Regions from separate parts of the Shewanella sp. SM69 genome, predicted to be linked through region 2. Evidence: predicted binding sites of a transcription regulator. Region 2 holds the regulator's gene; each other region holds the start of a gene.

Region 1 (4,857 bases), on a different contig from region 2:
GGTGGCATCAAGTACAATCCACCCCATGGTGGACCGGCCGAAGGTAATATCACGGCTTGGATTGAATCGCGGGCCAATGATTACTTGCGCCAAGCGTTAGCTGGCGTGCAAAAATTAGCGTATGCCAAAGCGCTGGCATCAGGCTATGTCAACGCCATTGATTTGATCACGCCCTATGTGGCTGATTTAGAAAATGTTATCGACATGCAGGCGATTGCCAACGCTAAGCTGCGTATCGGCGTTGACCCGCTCGGTGGTTCAGGGATTTTCTATTGGGCACCGATTGCCGCGCGTTATGGGCTCGATATCACCTTAGTCAATGATAAGGTTGATCCAAGCTTTAGCTTTATGCCGCTGGATAAAGACGGCAAAATCCGCATGGATTGCTCATCTCCCTACGCGATGGCCGGGTTACTCGCCCATAAAGAATCCTTTGATTTATGCCTTGGTAATGATCCCGATTATGACCGTCACGGCATAGTTTGCCCTGGTACGGGTTTGATGGATCCGAATCATTATCTTGCGGTCGCTATTGATTATTTACTGACACACAGACCAGATTGGAGCGATACCTTAGCCATAGGTAAAACCTTAGTATCGAGTGCGCTTATCGATAAAATCTGTGCTTTCCACGGCAAAACGTTACTCGAAGTGCCAGTGGGCTTTAAGTGGTTTGTCGACGGTTTAGCCGAAGCCACAATCGCCTTTGGCGGTGAAGAGAGTGCTGGCGCGGCATTTTTACGCCGTGATGGCTCTACTTGGTGTACGGATAAAGACGGTTTTATTCTAGGGTTACTTGCGGCAGAAATTCTTGCGGTGACAGGTAAAACCCCAGGTCAGCGTCACCAAGAGTTAGTAAAACAATTTGGCCAAAGTTTCTATAAGCGTATCGATAGCCCAATCAGCCTTGAAAACAAAGCCAAGTTTGCTTTGCTCAATGCCGATACCTTAAATGCCACTGTGCTTGCAGGTGAGACAATCGAAAACGTGTTAACCCATGCGCCAGGCAATAATGCGGCAATTGGCGGCATCAAAGTTACCACAGCTAATGGGTGGTTTGCGGCACGTCCATCGGGCACTGAAGCGTTATTTAAAATCTACGGCGAAAGTTTTATCAGTGAGCAGCATTTAGCTGAAATCATCAAAGATGCGCAGGCATTAATTGATAAGGCGCTAAACGCTTAATGCAGCAGTAGGTTTATAAAGTATCAAAAACAAACGCACTCAGATTTGAGTGCGTTTTTGTTTGTGTCTAATTCAGCTGTGAGTAGTTGATCTCATGCTGATTTGACCGTATTTAGTACTCGATATGACAACTCGGTAAGTTATTCTTATCGATGTAATTTTGATGATATTCCTCAGCCACATGGAACTGTTGAAGTGGCACTATTTCAGTGACGATATGGCGTAATCCCCAACGGCCCGAGCGGGCAAAAGCTAACTTTGAGGCTTCTGCGGCCGCTTTTTGCTCACGGTCGTGGAAGAAAATGGTGCTGCGATATTGAGTGCCAATATCTCCGCCTTGCATGTTCAGACTCGTTGGATTGTGGTTTTTCCAAAATACATCGAGCAAGTCTTCATAACTAACAAGGGCGGGATCGAATTCCACTTGCACCACTTCGGCATGGCCCGTTTTGCCTTTTTTGACTTCTTCATAGGTTGTCGCCGCATTATTGCCGCCCATATAGCCGCAGGTGGCATTCGATACGCCGTTCACTTGTCTAAAAAAATACTCTACGCCCCAGAAACAGCCGGCACCAAAGGTTGCTAACGCCATAATTAAATCCAATAGAAGTCTAGATGGCTAAGGATTGTGATAAAACTTGAGTGCAAAAGCAAGCCTCAAGCTGGAATATTTATCATGGGAAATTCTTAGGGAATGTCCTAAGAATTTAACAATCAGCTTAGTTGAATGTCATTCCGCTTAAAACTGGGTCCTACGGCAATAAATGTCTGAGAACAGCACTAAAAACATGTGTTAGTATTGAAGCCGTTTTTTAGGTGCGAGTGAGACTAACCGCGGTGAGATAAATGCTTAAGTGGTTATTACTGCCTGTACTTATGCTACTGCGCCAATACTGTTACACATCATTATAAGGAGAATTCTGTGTTACAAGCTCTGTTAGATTCAAAGGATTTTTTAGCGCTCACCTTAGCCCATCCTGAACAGTTCGATGGCGAATTTTCATTTAACTTAGGCGATCATACTCAAGTGGAAGTGTGGGATACCGGTGTTATTGTTTTCGAACCAATACAGAATGAAGGAAAAGATATTGTGCTTTCCTGCGGTGTTCACGGTAACGAGACCGCGCCCATTGAACTCTGCAATAGCTTAATTAAACAACTTCTACAGCAAAAGATCATCGCAAAGCAGCGCACTTTATTTCTCATTGGTAACCCATTAGCGATTAATAACGGCACGCGGATTATTGACGAAAACATGAATCGTCTATTTAGTGGTGAGCATTCCAATCCACCAGGGTTAGTGAACCCTGAGCGAGTACGCGCGAAAAAACTCGAAGCCTATGTCGATCGTTTTTATACTGCGGTTGCCGATGGACGTCAGCGCATCCATTATGATTTGCACACGGCGATGCGCGCCTCGAAGCATGAAAAGTTCGCTATCTATCCCTATCGTCCAGGGCGCGCATTTAGCGGCGAGCAAATTATGTTTTTAGCCGCAAGCGGCGTCGATACAGTACTTTTCCACCACGAACCGACCACGACCTTCAGCTATTTTTCCTCTGAACGTTACGGCGCTGATGCCTTTACTATTGAGCTTGGCAAAGTGTATCCCATGGGGCAGAACGACATGACGCGTTTTATCGCCACCCATGAAATGTTCATGCGCTTGATCACCGCTAAGCCGTTGGAGCTGGATGCATTTGATGCCGATAAGGTTAACTTGTACCAAGTGTGCCGCGTCATCAATAAACATTTCGATGATTTTGAATTTACCTTCGCAACTGATGTCGAAAACTTCAGATCTTTCCCGAAGGGCTTTGTTTTAGCGCGGGAAGGTGGGCAAGAAATTAAAGTGGAACATGAGTTTGAGTCTGTCGTGTTCCCTAATGCCAAAGTGCCTATTGGCAATCGCACTGTGATTTGCCTGATCCCTGCGGTGAATGCGGACGTGCGTTAGGCTTGTAAAGCAATATATACATGCGTGGCAGGGATAACTTGTGGTTTGAGCTATGCCAATGGTTGATAGGTAGTTTACGTTAACGTAATGTTCGTCGGGCATATTCGTATAAACAGACGCATCAAAACGCTTTGATGCGTAATGAGATAACAAGAGCACAATATGAGCAAAGCAACACTCAACACTGATACAGTGCACCGTGTCGGCTTCTTGGATAAGGCATCGCTACACATTCCTATCCTTCGAATTCTACAAGCCGACGGAACCACTTATGAAACCGCGGTTTTGCCTGTGATAGATGAAACCTTAGCCACTAAAATTTACGATACCTGTGTATTCACTCGGGTACTTGATGAACGTATGCTTGGCGCCCAGCGTCAAGGGCGCATCAGCTTCTACATGACCTGTACGGGTGAAGAAGCGGCGATTGTCGGCAGTGTGGCCGCACTCGATCAAGAAGATGTGATCCTCGCACAATATCGTGAGCATGCGGCGCTGCGTTATCGCGGCTTTACCACTGAACAGTTTATGAATCAGATGTTCAGTAACGAGAAAGATCTTGGTAAAGGTCGCCAAATGCCAATCCATTACGGCAGTGCGGCATTGCATTATCAAACGATTTCGTCACCGTTAGCCACGCAAATCCCGCAGGCGACTGGTGTGGGCTACAGCTTAAAAATGCAAGGTAAGCGCAAAGTCGCGGTTTGTTATTTTGGCGAAGGCGCTGCATCGGAAGGGGATTTTCATGCTGGCCTAAACATGGCCGCGGTACTGAAATGCCCAGTGATTTTCTTCTGTCGTAACAATGGCTACGCGATTTCTACCCCCACTGAAGAGCAGTTTGCTGGAAACGGTATTGCCAGCCGCGGTGTGGGTTATGGCATGCACACCATTCGTGTAGACGGCAATGACATGTTGGCCGTGTTAGCGGCAACCCAGCAAGCCCGTGCCTATGCGATTGAGCATAATGCGCCTGTGCTGATTGAAGCCATGACTTACCGTCTCGGCGCACACTCTTCTTCAGACGATCCCTCAGGTTATCGCTCGAAAGATGAAGAAGCCAAGTGGCAGCAACACGATCCGGTTAAACGCTTCAAATTATGGCTTATCAACAAAGGTTGGTTGGCTGAAGCGGATGATGTGAAACTGCATGAAAAATATCGTGAAGAAGTATTGGCTGCGGTAAAAGTGGCTGAAAAAATTCCTGTGCCTATGCTGGATGAAATTATTGAAGATGTGTACGACAAGCCGACGCCAGTGCTGAAAAAGCAACTCGCCGAGCTTAAAGAACATATCAAGAAATATCCGCAAGCCTATCCAAAAAGTGCAGGGAGACTATAAGCCGTGGCTGAAATGAATATGTTACAGGCCGTCAATGAGGCCTTGTCGATTGCCATGCAAGCCGATGAACGCATGGTGGTTTTTGGTGAAGATGTGGGCCACTTTGGCGGGGTATTTCGCGCCACCTCCGGTCTTCAAGAAAAATTCGGTCGCGCTCGCTGCTTTAATACGCCGCTGACAGAGCAAGGTATTGCCGGTTTTGCCAATGGTTTAGCCTCAAATGGCATGACCGCCGTGGCTGAAATTCAATTCGCCGATTATATCTTTCCGGCGTTTGATCAAATCGTCAACGAGTCTGCTAAGTTCCGTTACCGTAGCGGTAATGAGTTCGATGTCGGTGGATTAGTGTTCCGTACGCCCTATGGAGGCGGCAT
Region 2 (4,857 bases):
CAGGTAAAAATCCGGCCTATTATGTGCGCCAACGGGTCGTTGAAACCTTAGGTGATACTAAGCCTTCTTGGCAGATCTTTAAGGATGTGGGTGTGGCTATGGGCCTTGGCGAGTTCTATCCATGGGAAAACATGGAAACCCTGCAAATGCTGCAGGTGAACCGCGACACTGACCTGCTGCGCCGTATCAAAGACGAAGGTTTTGTGAGCTTCGGTAAGCCAATTATGTTGTGCGAGCCTAAGATGGTTGCCGAGTTTATTAAGGCATACCCCAATGCGCGACCTGCCGATGAAGACGGCACTTACGCCAGCGCACTCACCTTTAAAACCCCGAGTGGCAAGATTGAACTCACCTCCGCGAAAGTCGAAGCCATGGCACCGGGCCGTGGGGTGATCAAGTTCCGCGAAGTACATCTTAAAAAAGCAGATGAGCTGTACTTTATCCAAGGCAAAGTGGCGGTGCACACCAATGGCGCCACCCACAATGTGCCTATGCTCGCTAACCTGATGTCGGATAACGCTGTGTGGGTTCACCCCGTCACTGCGGGCAAATTAGGGATCAGCAATGGCGACCCAATCCGCCTCACCAGCAGTGTTGGCACAGAAGAAGGCCATGCCTTAGTCACGCCGGGCATTCGCCAAGATACTGTATTTGCTTATATGGGCTTTGGTTCTAAAAACAAAGAGTTGGTCAGAGCAACGGGCAAAGGTATCCACTGCGGTAACTTACTGCCGCACGTTACTGCTCCTGTGTGTGGCATGACAGTGCACACCACGGGCGTCACGCTGGCAAAGCGCTAATCGGAGGCTTAAATGAATAAACGATATGTAATGGTGCACGACGAGAACAAGTGCATCGGCTGCCAAGCCTGTAACGTGGCGTGTCGCAGTGAAAATGGCGTACCCGAAGGCGTTACTCGTCTGCAAGTGCGTGTGGAAGGCCCCTTTGGTGAGATGCCCAATCTGCATTTCAAATATCACAGGGTATCTTGCCAGCAATGTGAAGATGCACCCTGCGTTAAAGTGTGCCCAACAGGCGCGGCCTATGTGGGTGAAGACGGCATTATCTCTATCCATACCGAGAAGTGTGTCGGCTGTATGTACTGTGTGGCAGCGTGCCCTTATAAAGTGCGCTTTATGAACCCAGAAACCAAGGCGGCGGATAAGTGTAACTTCTGTAAAGACAGTCGTTTAGCACGGGGCGAAGAGCCAGCGTGTGTGACTGTGTGTCCAACCGATGCCTTAGTGTTTGGCGATGCTAATGATCCGCTGAGTGACGTGGCTATCATGCTCAACACTAAAATCACATACCAAGATAAAACCCATTTAGGCACTAAACCTAGGGTATATCGCGTTCCTACCAAGAGAGGGGGGATTTGATTATGAACAATACTTGGGGCGACATGGCGCAATATGATCCTGTCACTTGGCACTGGGTCATCGCCGTTTACCTGTTTATGGCGGGGTTATCCGCGGGCAGTTTATTGATTGGCATTGGTTTACGCTGGGCGAATAAGGAACTCAGCACCGGAGCCGAAAGCAGCATTCTTAAGGCGGCCGCCATTATTGGACCTGTGGCGATTAGCTTAGGTTTAGCCTGCTTAGTGTTTGATTTAACCAAACCCTTCCACTTCTGGTTGATCTTAATTCACTATAACTTCCAGTCTGTGATGGCCATTGGGGTGCTGGCGCTGCTGGCGTATTCTCCCTTAGCCTTTGCGTACGCCATTATTGTGCTGCGGGATGACTTACCAAAATGGGGGTTGGGTTTCCTAGCGCCTATCGCTAAGTTACTTATGCCATTTCGAAAGCTGATTGAAGTATTGTTGTTTGTCCTCGCCATTGGCGTAGGGGCTTACACTGGCTTCTTAATTTCGGCGATGAATGCTTACCCTATGCTCAACACTGCGGTACTGCCTGCGCTGTTTTTAGTGTCGGGTTTATCGGCGGGCGCTGCGGCAAACGCGGTACTGGCACTCTTGTTATTTAAAACTGACAGCCACGATAAAACTTTAGTCAAGATGCACGGTTTAGAGTTGCCTGTGATGGCGATTGAAATCTTGTTCCTGTTCATGTTGTTCTGCGCCTTGTACTTCAAGGGCGGCGCGGCGGCTGCGGCCTTAGCATCGTTAACCTCTGGGCTATGGGCAAGCGTGTTCTGGATAGGCGTTGTCGGTATCGGCTTTGGTATTCCATTGCTGTTCATGTTGTTACCAGCCGCTACTCGCCACACTAAGGGCGCGATGATCATGGTGGCTTGTGCGAGCTTAACGGGCGTACTCGCTCTAAGACACTTTATTGTGTACGCAGGGCAAAGCTATTTAAGCTGAGTGTAAGCTGGCTTTACATATTGATAGATAAAGAAAAAGCACTGGCAATGTCAGTGCTTTTTATTGTTTGAGTTTTGAGAAGGTTTGCCAGTACAAGCAGAGCGCTTATTGGGGCAATAACTCGATAACCGACTTCACCGTTAGCACTAAGGCGCTGATACTGCACAGGACTAATGTCGCCATTTTAGTCTTGTCTTTATCGACACTGCCCACCAATCGCCCCGCGACTAAATACCCTAAAAGCACAGAAGGTAGCAACATCAACGACAGCCACAGGTGCTTCAATTCTAATAAGCCAGTGATCGCCAGAATGACCATAGCTATGGTGGAGCTAAAAATGAAGAAGGCCGACAGGGCGGCGCGAAACTGCGAAGCGTCTTTGCCTGACAATAGAATCGCCATCGGCGGGCCACCAATAGCGGCAATATTGCCGAAGATCCCTGAAACCACGCCCGCACCGAAGAGGGTTTTCTTATTCACTGGCAGGCTGAATTTATACAGGCTGAGGATCACTGCGACAGTCACAATGGCGGCGATGGATAAACCGAGTATAGGTTGAGGCGCAAACAGCAATAAACTCGCGCCGATAAAACCGCCGGGCACGCGACCTAGGAGCGCATATTGCAAGCCATTGAATTCTAAGTGACCTCGTTCACGCACTAAGGTCAGCAGGGCGATGGAGAAACCCATAGCAATAACAGGCGCAGGTACAAGTTGTGGATCGACGATATACAGCAAAGGACTGGCGACAACCGCAAGCCCAAACCCAATCAGACTTTGGGTTAAGGCGCCCAGAAACACGACCAGCGAGGCTAAGGCGAGTGTCTGTGGATCTATCATAGAAAACATAGGATTTCCTATATCCCAAACCAACTCAAGATGGTGAAATTTAAAGTTTGAAGTCGCTTGGGTATAAACAAAAAGGGATCGTTAACGATCCCTATTGATGAGCACTGTGATATGACTTTGAAAGCGACGAGTCGCTATTCCATGTCTTCCCACTCTATTCCCATTTGATCCATCAACAACTTGGCTTCGGCGGGAATGCTGTCTGGGTTATCTTTTGACAGATCTTCATCGTTGGGCAATGGCTGGCCAGTGTAGGCGTGCAAAAATGCCTCACACAACAGCTCGCTGTTGGTGGCGTGACGCAAATTATTGACCTGACGACGAGTACGTTCGTCCGTGAGGACCTTAAGCACTTTGAGCGGAATAGACACAGTAATTTTTTTTACTTGTTCATTCTTCTTGCCATGTTCAGCATAGGGGCTGATGTATTCCCCATTCCATTCAGTCATTGACTCACCTGTTATAACGCTAAATTCGGGGCAGATTTTAAACCCTTACAAAGAACAGTCAAATTATTGCTACTATTTCTTTGTGATTGCAAACAGATTTCTTTATGTTCAGACGTCTAAACGTCTTCACGCCTATTGACGATGGCGTTGGGCTTAGGTACATTTAGACGTCCAGACATCTCTATCAGTCTACCGAATTTAGGAGTCCCCCCATGGCAGAGCGTCAATTAGCCACACTGGCAGTGCGTCAGGGTATCGAAAGCGATACTCAATATGGCGCAGTTGTGCCACCGATTTATTTGTCGACTAATTACGCCTTCGATGGTCATAAAAATCCCCGCGAATTCGATTACAGTCGTTCAGGCAACCCAACGCGCTGCATTTTAGGCGAAGCATTAGCCCAATTAGAAAAGGGCGCCACTGGCATAGTGACGTGCACTGGCATGGCGGCCATCACCTTAGTGACGACTTTGCTCGGCCCCGATGACCTATTAGTTGTGCCCCATGATTGCTATGGTGGTTCCTACCGTTTATTTACCAACTTGGCGAAGAAAGGCCAGTTTAAGCTCATTGTGGTCGACCAAACCGACAACCAAGCGTTAGCCGCCGCCATTGCGCAGAATCCTAAGATTGTGTGGCTCGAAACCCCATCGAACCCGTTATTGCGTGTGGTAGATATCGAAGCCATTGCTAAGGCGAGCCATGAGGTCGGCGCGCTGGTGGTGGTCGATAACACCTTTTTATCGCCGATATTGCAACAACCCCTATTGTTAGGCGCGGATATCGTTATCCACTCCACCACTAAATATATCAATGGTCATAGCGATGTGGTCGGCGGCGCTGTGGTCGCCAAAGACGCGCAAATCGGCGAAAGCTTACATTGGTGGTCGAACACTCTAGGCTTAACGGGGTCAGCCTTTGACAGTTATCTGACCCTGCGCGGCCTACGTACCTTAGCGGTGCGTATTCGCGAGCATCAAACCAATGCCCAGCGTATTATTGAGGTATTAACGCAAAGCCCTGTGGTGAGCAAAGTCTATTATCCCGGTCTTGCGGATCACCCAGGTCATGCCATTGCGGCCAAGCAACAACAGGGCTTTGGCGCTATGCTGAGTTTTGAGCTCAAAGGCGGTGAGGCCGAAGTCGTGGCCTTTTTAGGTGCACTCAGCTTATTTAGTGTGGCGGAAAGTTTAGGTGGCGTCGAAAGTTTAGTGGCAGTGCCCGCCACTA
Region 3 (4,857 bases), on a different contig from region 2:
CCAAGCGCCGCTGACTGAAGAAACTGACTTTCATATTCGTCCGCAGTTAAAGCAACCAGACCTTCTCAGCCTTTTTGCTTGGAGCGAGGCCGAGTTCCTTAAACAAACTGAAGGCAGCGCCATTCGCCGCATTGGACATAAACGTTGGCTACGTAATATTGCAGTAGCACTGGGTAACGCTCCCGCAAGCCCAAGCATTATTGTCGCACTTAACGCCCGCAATCACAGCGAAGATATCGATGAGATAGTGCGTGAGCATATTGAATGGGCGCTTAATGCCCAGCAATCGCGCCTTGCTGAAAGCACCGCAACTGAACAACAAAAAGCCCGCCGCAAAACTGAGCGCATGGTGCGCATTATCGAAAAAGGCTTACCGCGAGATGCTTAAGTTAGCCGGCAAGCAATAAACAACAACGGATGCATAAGCATCCGCTGTTACTAACTCAATAAACTCAGTAAAAAAATATTTCACTCAAGCATAATATTAACCAAGGCGGCGACGTAGTTCACGGGTAGCATCGACCATGTTTTTCAGTGCGGGTTCAACTTCATCCCAAGTACGGGTTTTTAGGCCACAATCTGGGTTGACCCACAGCTGACGTACGGGCACTTTTTGCGCCGCTTTCTCGATTAAGTGCACCATGGCCTCCACACTTGGGGTGTTTGGCGAATGAATGTCATACACTCCTGGGCCAATTTCATTTGGATATTCAAAATCTTCGAAGGCATTGAGTAACTCCATCCGTGAACGCGAAGTCTCGATAGTGATCACATCGGCATCCATGGCGGCAATCGCGGCAATCGTGTCGTTAAACTCGCTGTAACACATGTGAGTATGGATTTGAGTCTCATCAGCCACGCCAGCAGCGCTGAGTTTAAAGGCATTCACCGCCCAATCTAAATAGGTTTGCCACTCACTTTGTTTCAATGGCAGACCTTCACGGAAGGCGGGCTCATCAATTTGTATAATGCCAATACCTGCATTTTGTAAATCCACCACTTCATCACGGATCGCCAGCGCCAGCTGAGTCGCAATCACATCGCGGCCGATATCTTCACGGGCGAATGACCAATGCAGAATCGTCACTGGGCCAGTCAGCATGCCTTTTACAGGCTTGTCGGTGAGACTTTGGGCAAACTCGGCCCAATCGACCGTCATCGCCTTTGGACGACTGACATCACCATAGATCAACGGCGGCTTAACACAGCGTGAGCCATAACTTTGCACCCAACCATTTTTGGTAAAGCCAACGCCCGCAAGCTGCTCACCAAAGTATTCCACCATATCGTTGCGCTCGGCCTCACCATGAACCAGTACATCGATACCGAGTTTAAGCTGGCGGTCGATAGTATCGCGGGTGACTTGTTGTAATTGCTCTGTATATTGTGCATCACTCAGATCGCCCTTGCGCCAACGACTGCGTAGTCCACGGATTGCAGGTGTTTGTGGGAAGGAGCCAATGGTGGTGGTCGGCAACAGAGGTAAACGGTATTTCTGCTGCTGCACTGCTTGGCGTACGCTGAAATCACTGACGCGCTCATAATCGGCAGATGTCAACGCGGCAACGCGGGCAATCACTTGACTGTCGGCGGCCTGCGCTTTCGCCTCACGGCGTGCCAAACAGGTTTGCACAATCTCTTTTGCCGCGGCCGATTCAGGTGCCAGTAGCAATTGGCGCACATTGGCCAGTTCGAGTAATTTTTGCTTCGCAAACGCGAGTTGTTGACGCAGCGCGGGCTCAAGCGTGGCTTCCACCTCTAAATCCACAGGGCTATGCAGGAGTGAGCAAGAAGTACCGATCCACAAGCGATCTCCGAGATCACGGGCCACCGCGCCTATGCGTTCGGCAATCAAATCCGCCTCTGCCGCCCACACGTTGCGACCATTGACCACACCCGCCGACAGAATTTGATCTTGACCAAGCGCATTGGCAAAGACTGCCAATTGATCCGGCGCTGTGACTAAATCGACATGCAACCCCGCGACTGGCAAGGCCGATACCAGCGCTTGATGGTGTGCGATACCGCCGTAATAACTGGTAAGAAGGATCTTCACCTTCGCAGTGCTGAGGGCTTGATACGCCTCAGTGATCGCCGCTTGCCATTCGCCATCTAACTCCAATGCTAGAATGGGCTCATCGAGCTGTACCCATTGCACACCCTGAGCAGCAAAACGCGCCAAAATGTCAGCATAAGCAGTTAATAAATTGGGTAATAAGCTTAACTTATCAAACTCTTGGCCCACGGTTTTAGCTAGGTACAAGTAGCTAACAGGGCCGAGTAGCACAGGTTTTGCTTTATAACCTAAGGACTGCGCTTCGCTGACTTCATCAAAGAACTGCTCATAGGCAATCGAAAACTCTTGGTTTTGGCTGAGCTCAGGTACCAGGTAGTGATAGTTAGTATTGAAATACTTGGTCATTTCAGAGGCAGGCGCATCTTGGCCCGTTGGCGCTCTGCCGCGGGCAACACGGAATAAAGTATCGAGATCGATTGTCCCTTCACCACGATGACGCTCAGGAATGGCATTTAAAGTCGCGCTTAAGGTCAGCACTTGATCATAAAAGGCAAAATCACCTACGGGAACTTGCTCAATGCCCGCAGCAGCTTGCCACTGCCAATGGGTGCGGCGAAGTTCACTCGCCACTTCACGTAATTCCACCTGAGTGCTCTCACCACGCCAGTATTTTTCTAAGGCAAATTTCAATTCACGACGACGCCCAATACGGGGAAACCCAAGACTATTTAATTGCATACTCTATCTTCCTTTATTTGAGATAAGCCATATTCGGCACTTACACCCACCAGATTGTTTTCTCTTGGCACTTTTCAGCACTTCAGCCTGATAAATAACAATGGGCGTCTGGACGTCTAGAAGTTTATTGTGTTAGTCTCTATGCCAGCAACCGAATTGATTTCAAGCACAACATGAGCGAAATTCACTTGGAGTGAACATGATCGAACTAAGACACCTGCGAACCTTAATGGCCCTGAAAGAAAGCGGCAGTTTGGCGGGCGCAGCCAAAAAACGTTTTGTCACTCAATCCGCCCTCTCCCACCAGATTAAGGAGTTGGAGCAAAGGATTAACTCGCCCATTTTTGTGCGTAAGAGTAAGCCACTGTCATTCACCCAAGAAGGTGCACGCCTGTTGCATCTGGCCGAAGAGATTTTGCCTAAGGTGTTAGAAACCGAGACAGATTTGAAGAATGGGCTGGAAACCGAAACTAATCAGTTGCGAGTCGGCATTGAGTGCCATAGCTGTTTTCGCTGGTTAATGCCTGTAATGGAACAATTTAGGCAAGATCATCCAACTGCCGAGTTAGACTTGTCGAGCCGTCACCTGTTCGACTCGCTCAATGCCTTAGAAATGGGTGAACTGGATATTGTATTAACCTCAGATCCTGTGCCTGGGCATTCACTCGCCTACCAGCATTTGTTTGATTTTGAAGTGAAATTAGTGGTTGCAAAAGATCATCCCTTAGCAAAAGAAGCCTATGTCACCCCTAAGCAATTAGCACACTTGCCTATTATCAGTTATCCAGTGCCGTTGACGCGTTTAGATATTTATCGCCACTTTTTAGAGCCTGCGGGCATAGAGGCGGGCGAGCAAAAAACCTGTGATTTAACAATGATGTTATTGCAACGCATCGCCTGTAAAGACGGCATAGCCGCACTGCCAAGCTGGTCGATTAATGAAGGACATGGACTGAGTCTCGCTACGGTAAAACTCGGCCAAGAAGGTCTGAAACGACCGCTATTTGGTGCCTATCGCCGCCACAGTGCTAACTCTGCATTGATCCAAAATTGGTTACAACTGGTGGCGAGGGAAGGTTTATCCCGCCAGCAGAAGACGAATTAATGCGGGTGACATAGAGTAAAAAGCCTGCGAATGCAGGCTTGTTTATTGAGTCAAATGACTATTTCATAGCATCGACAAATTACAGCGGATTCATCAACAATCCACGCATAGACAAGACACGGCGCAGTATCAACCCTGATGAATTAGGATTACGGGTCTGACGCAAATTATGGGCGATCATAAATTCTTGACGCAGATCCTGATCGAGATCTAACGCCTCGAACGCTTCGATGGTTAAGGTCTGTTGTTGATTATCAATCAATGACTTAATCACACTTAAAGGAAATGACTGTTCGGCATTAGCATTTAAATAGGCAAATGCGGTCAGTGCGATAATTTGGCCGAACACACTGAACAGAGCTAAGGTTTGTACTTCGTCAGCATCAACCTCCACACCTTCCATATCCGCTAAGCTATCTACCGCATCCGTTGCAATATCTTCAGTCAGCTTCCAATAACCTTGGACCAACTTTTTATAGGGCTGTGGCAGTTCATCGAGGCGTTCTTTTAAATAGAACGTAAAGGCGTAGCGATAGATATTAACTTGACCTAAGCGGATCAAAGCTTCTTTCAACGAACGAGTTTTGTGATTTTCCACTACAGCAGCCTGTGCGGAATTACTGCGCATAAGCATGTGCGCTGCCAATGCGGGATCGCTCGAGATAATGTCAATCACATTACGAATGTCGCCTTCAGCAAGGATCGCTTTTTTGAGTGGAATTAGAATTCCTCGGCGGCCAATCACTTGCTCTTCGTTCGCTATGATAGCTCTAACTTGAGTAAAAACCTGTTGCTCAAGATCAGTCATAAGACACTTTACACCTGTTTATTAACAATAAGATGATTCGGTTACAGCTCACATCATACCTAAAATACTAAGAATTTCAGCCATAAACAGCAGAGTAAAATATAAATTACTCCTATTTAGTAATGACTGCCCGCTAACACTATAGATAACGACAATTAAACCACTCTACTAAAACGATATTCAAGACTA

Evidence for each region. Region 2 encodes MetJ, which represses methionine synthesis genes. Its sites were predicted from a motif close to TAGACGTCTAGACGTCTA; they were not measured.
Region 1: the regulator MetJ is predicted to act here: its motif matches at 1,790-1,807, upstream of msrA (peptide-methionine (S)-S-oxide reductase MsrA).
Region 3: the regulator MetJ is predicted to act here: its motif matches at 2,865-2,882, upstream of metE (5-methyltetrahydropteroyltriglutamate--homocysteine S-methyltransferase).

The regions. Positions count from the first base shown of each region.
Region 1 is NZ_JAKKRV010000011.1:32,971-37,827, reverse strand. It holds gene pgm (phosphoglucomutase (alpha-D-glucose-1,6-bisphosphate-dependent)) at 1-1,185, shown strand, start outside; gene msrA (peptide-methionine (S)-S-oxide reductase MsrA) at 1,298-1,777, opposite strand; gene astE (succinylglutamate desuccinylase) at 2,108-3,142, shown strand; gene L5M37_RS15145 (thiamine pyrophosphate-dependent dehydrogenase E1 component subunit alpha) at 3,305-4,483, shown strand; gene L5M37_RS15140 (alpha-ketoacid dehydrogenase subunit beta) at 4,487-4,857, shown strand, end outside.
Region 2 is NZ_JAKKRV010000008.1:168,125-172,981, reverse strand. It holds gene phsA (thiosulfate reductase PhsA) at 1-800, shown strand, start outside; gene L5M37_RS12915 (4Fe-4S dicluster domain-containing protein) at 813-1,379, shown strand; gene nrfD (NrfD/PsrC family molybdoenzyme membrane anchor subunit) at 1,382-2,329, shown strand; gene L5M37_RS12905 (sulfite exporter TauE/SafE family protein) at 2,435-3,178, opposite strand; gene metJ (met regulon transcriptional regulator MetJ) at 3,313-3,627, opposite strand; gene metB (cystathionine gamma-synthase) at 3,840-4,857, shown strand, end outside.
Region 3 is NZ_JAKKRV010000004.1:207,213-212,069, forward strand. It holds gene queG (tRNA epoxyqueuosine(34) reductase QueG) at 1-388, shown strand, start outside; gene metE (5-methyltetrahydropteroyltriglutamate--homocysteine S-methyltransferase) at 485-2,755, opposite strand; gene L5M37_RS08325 (LysR family transcriptional regulator) at 2,955-3,860, shown strand; gene L5M37_RS08330 (HDOD domain-containing protein) at 3,940-4,668, opposite strand.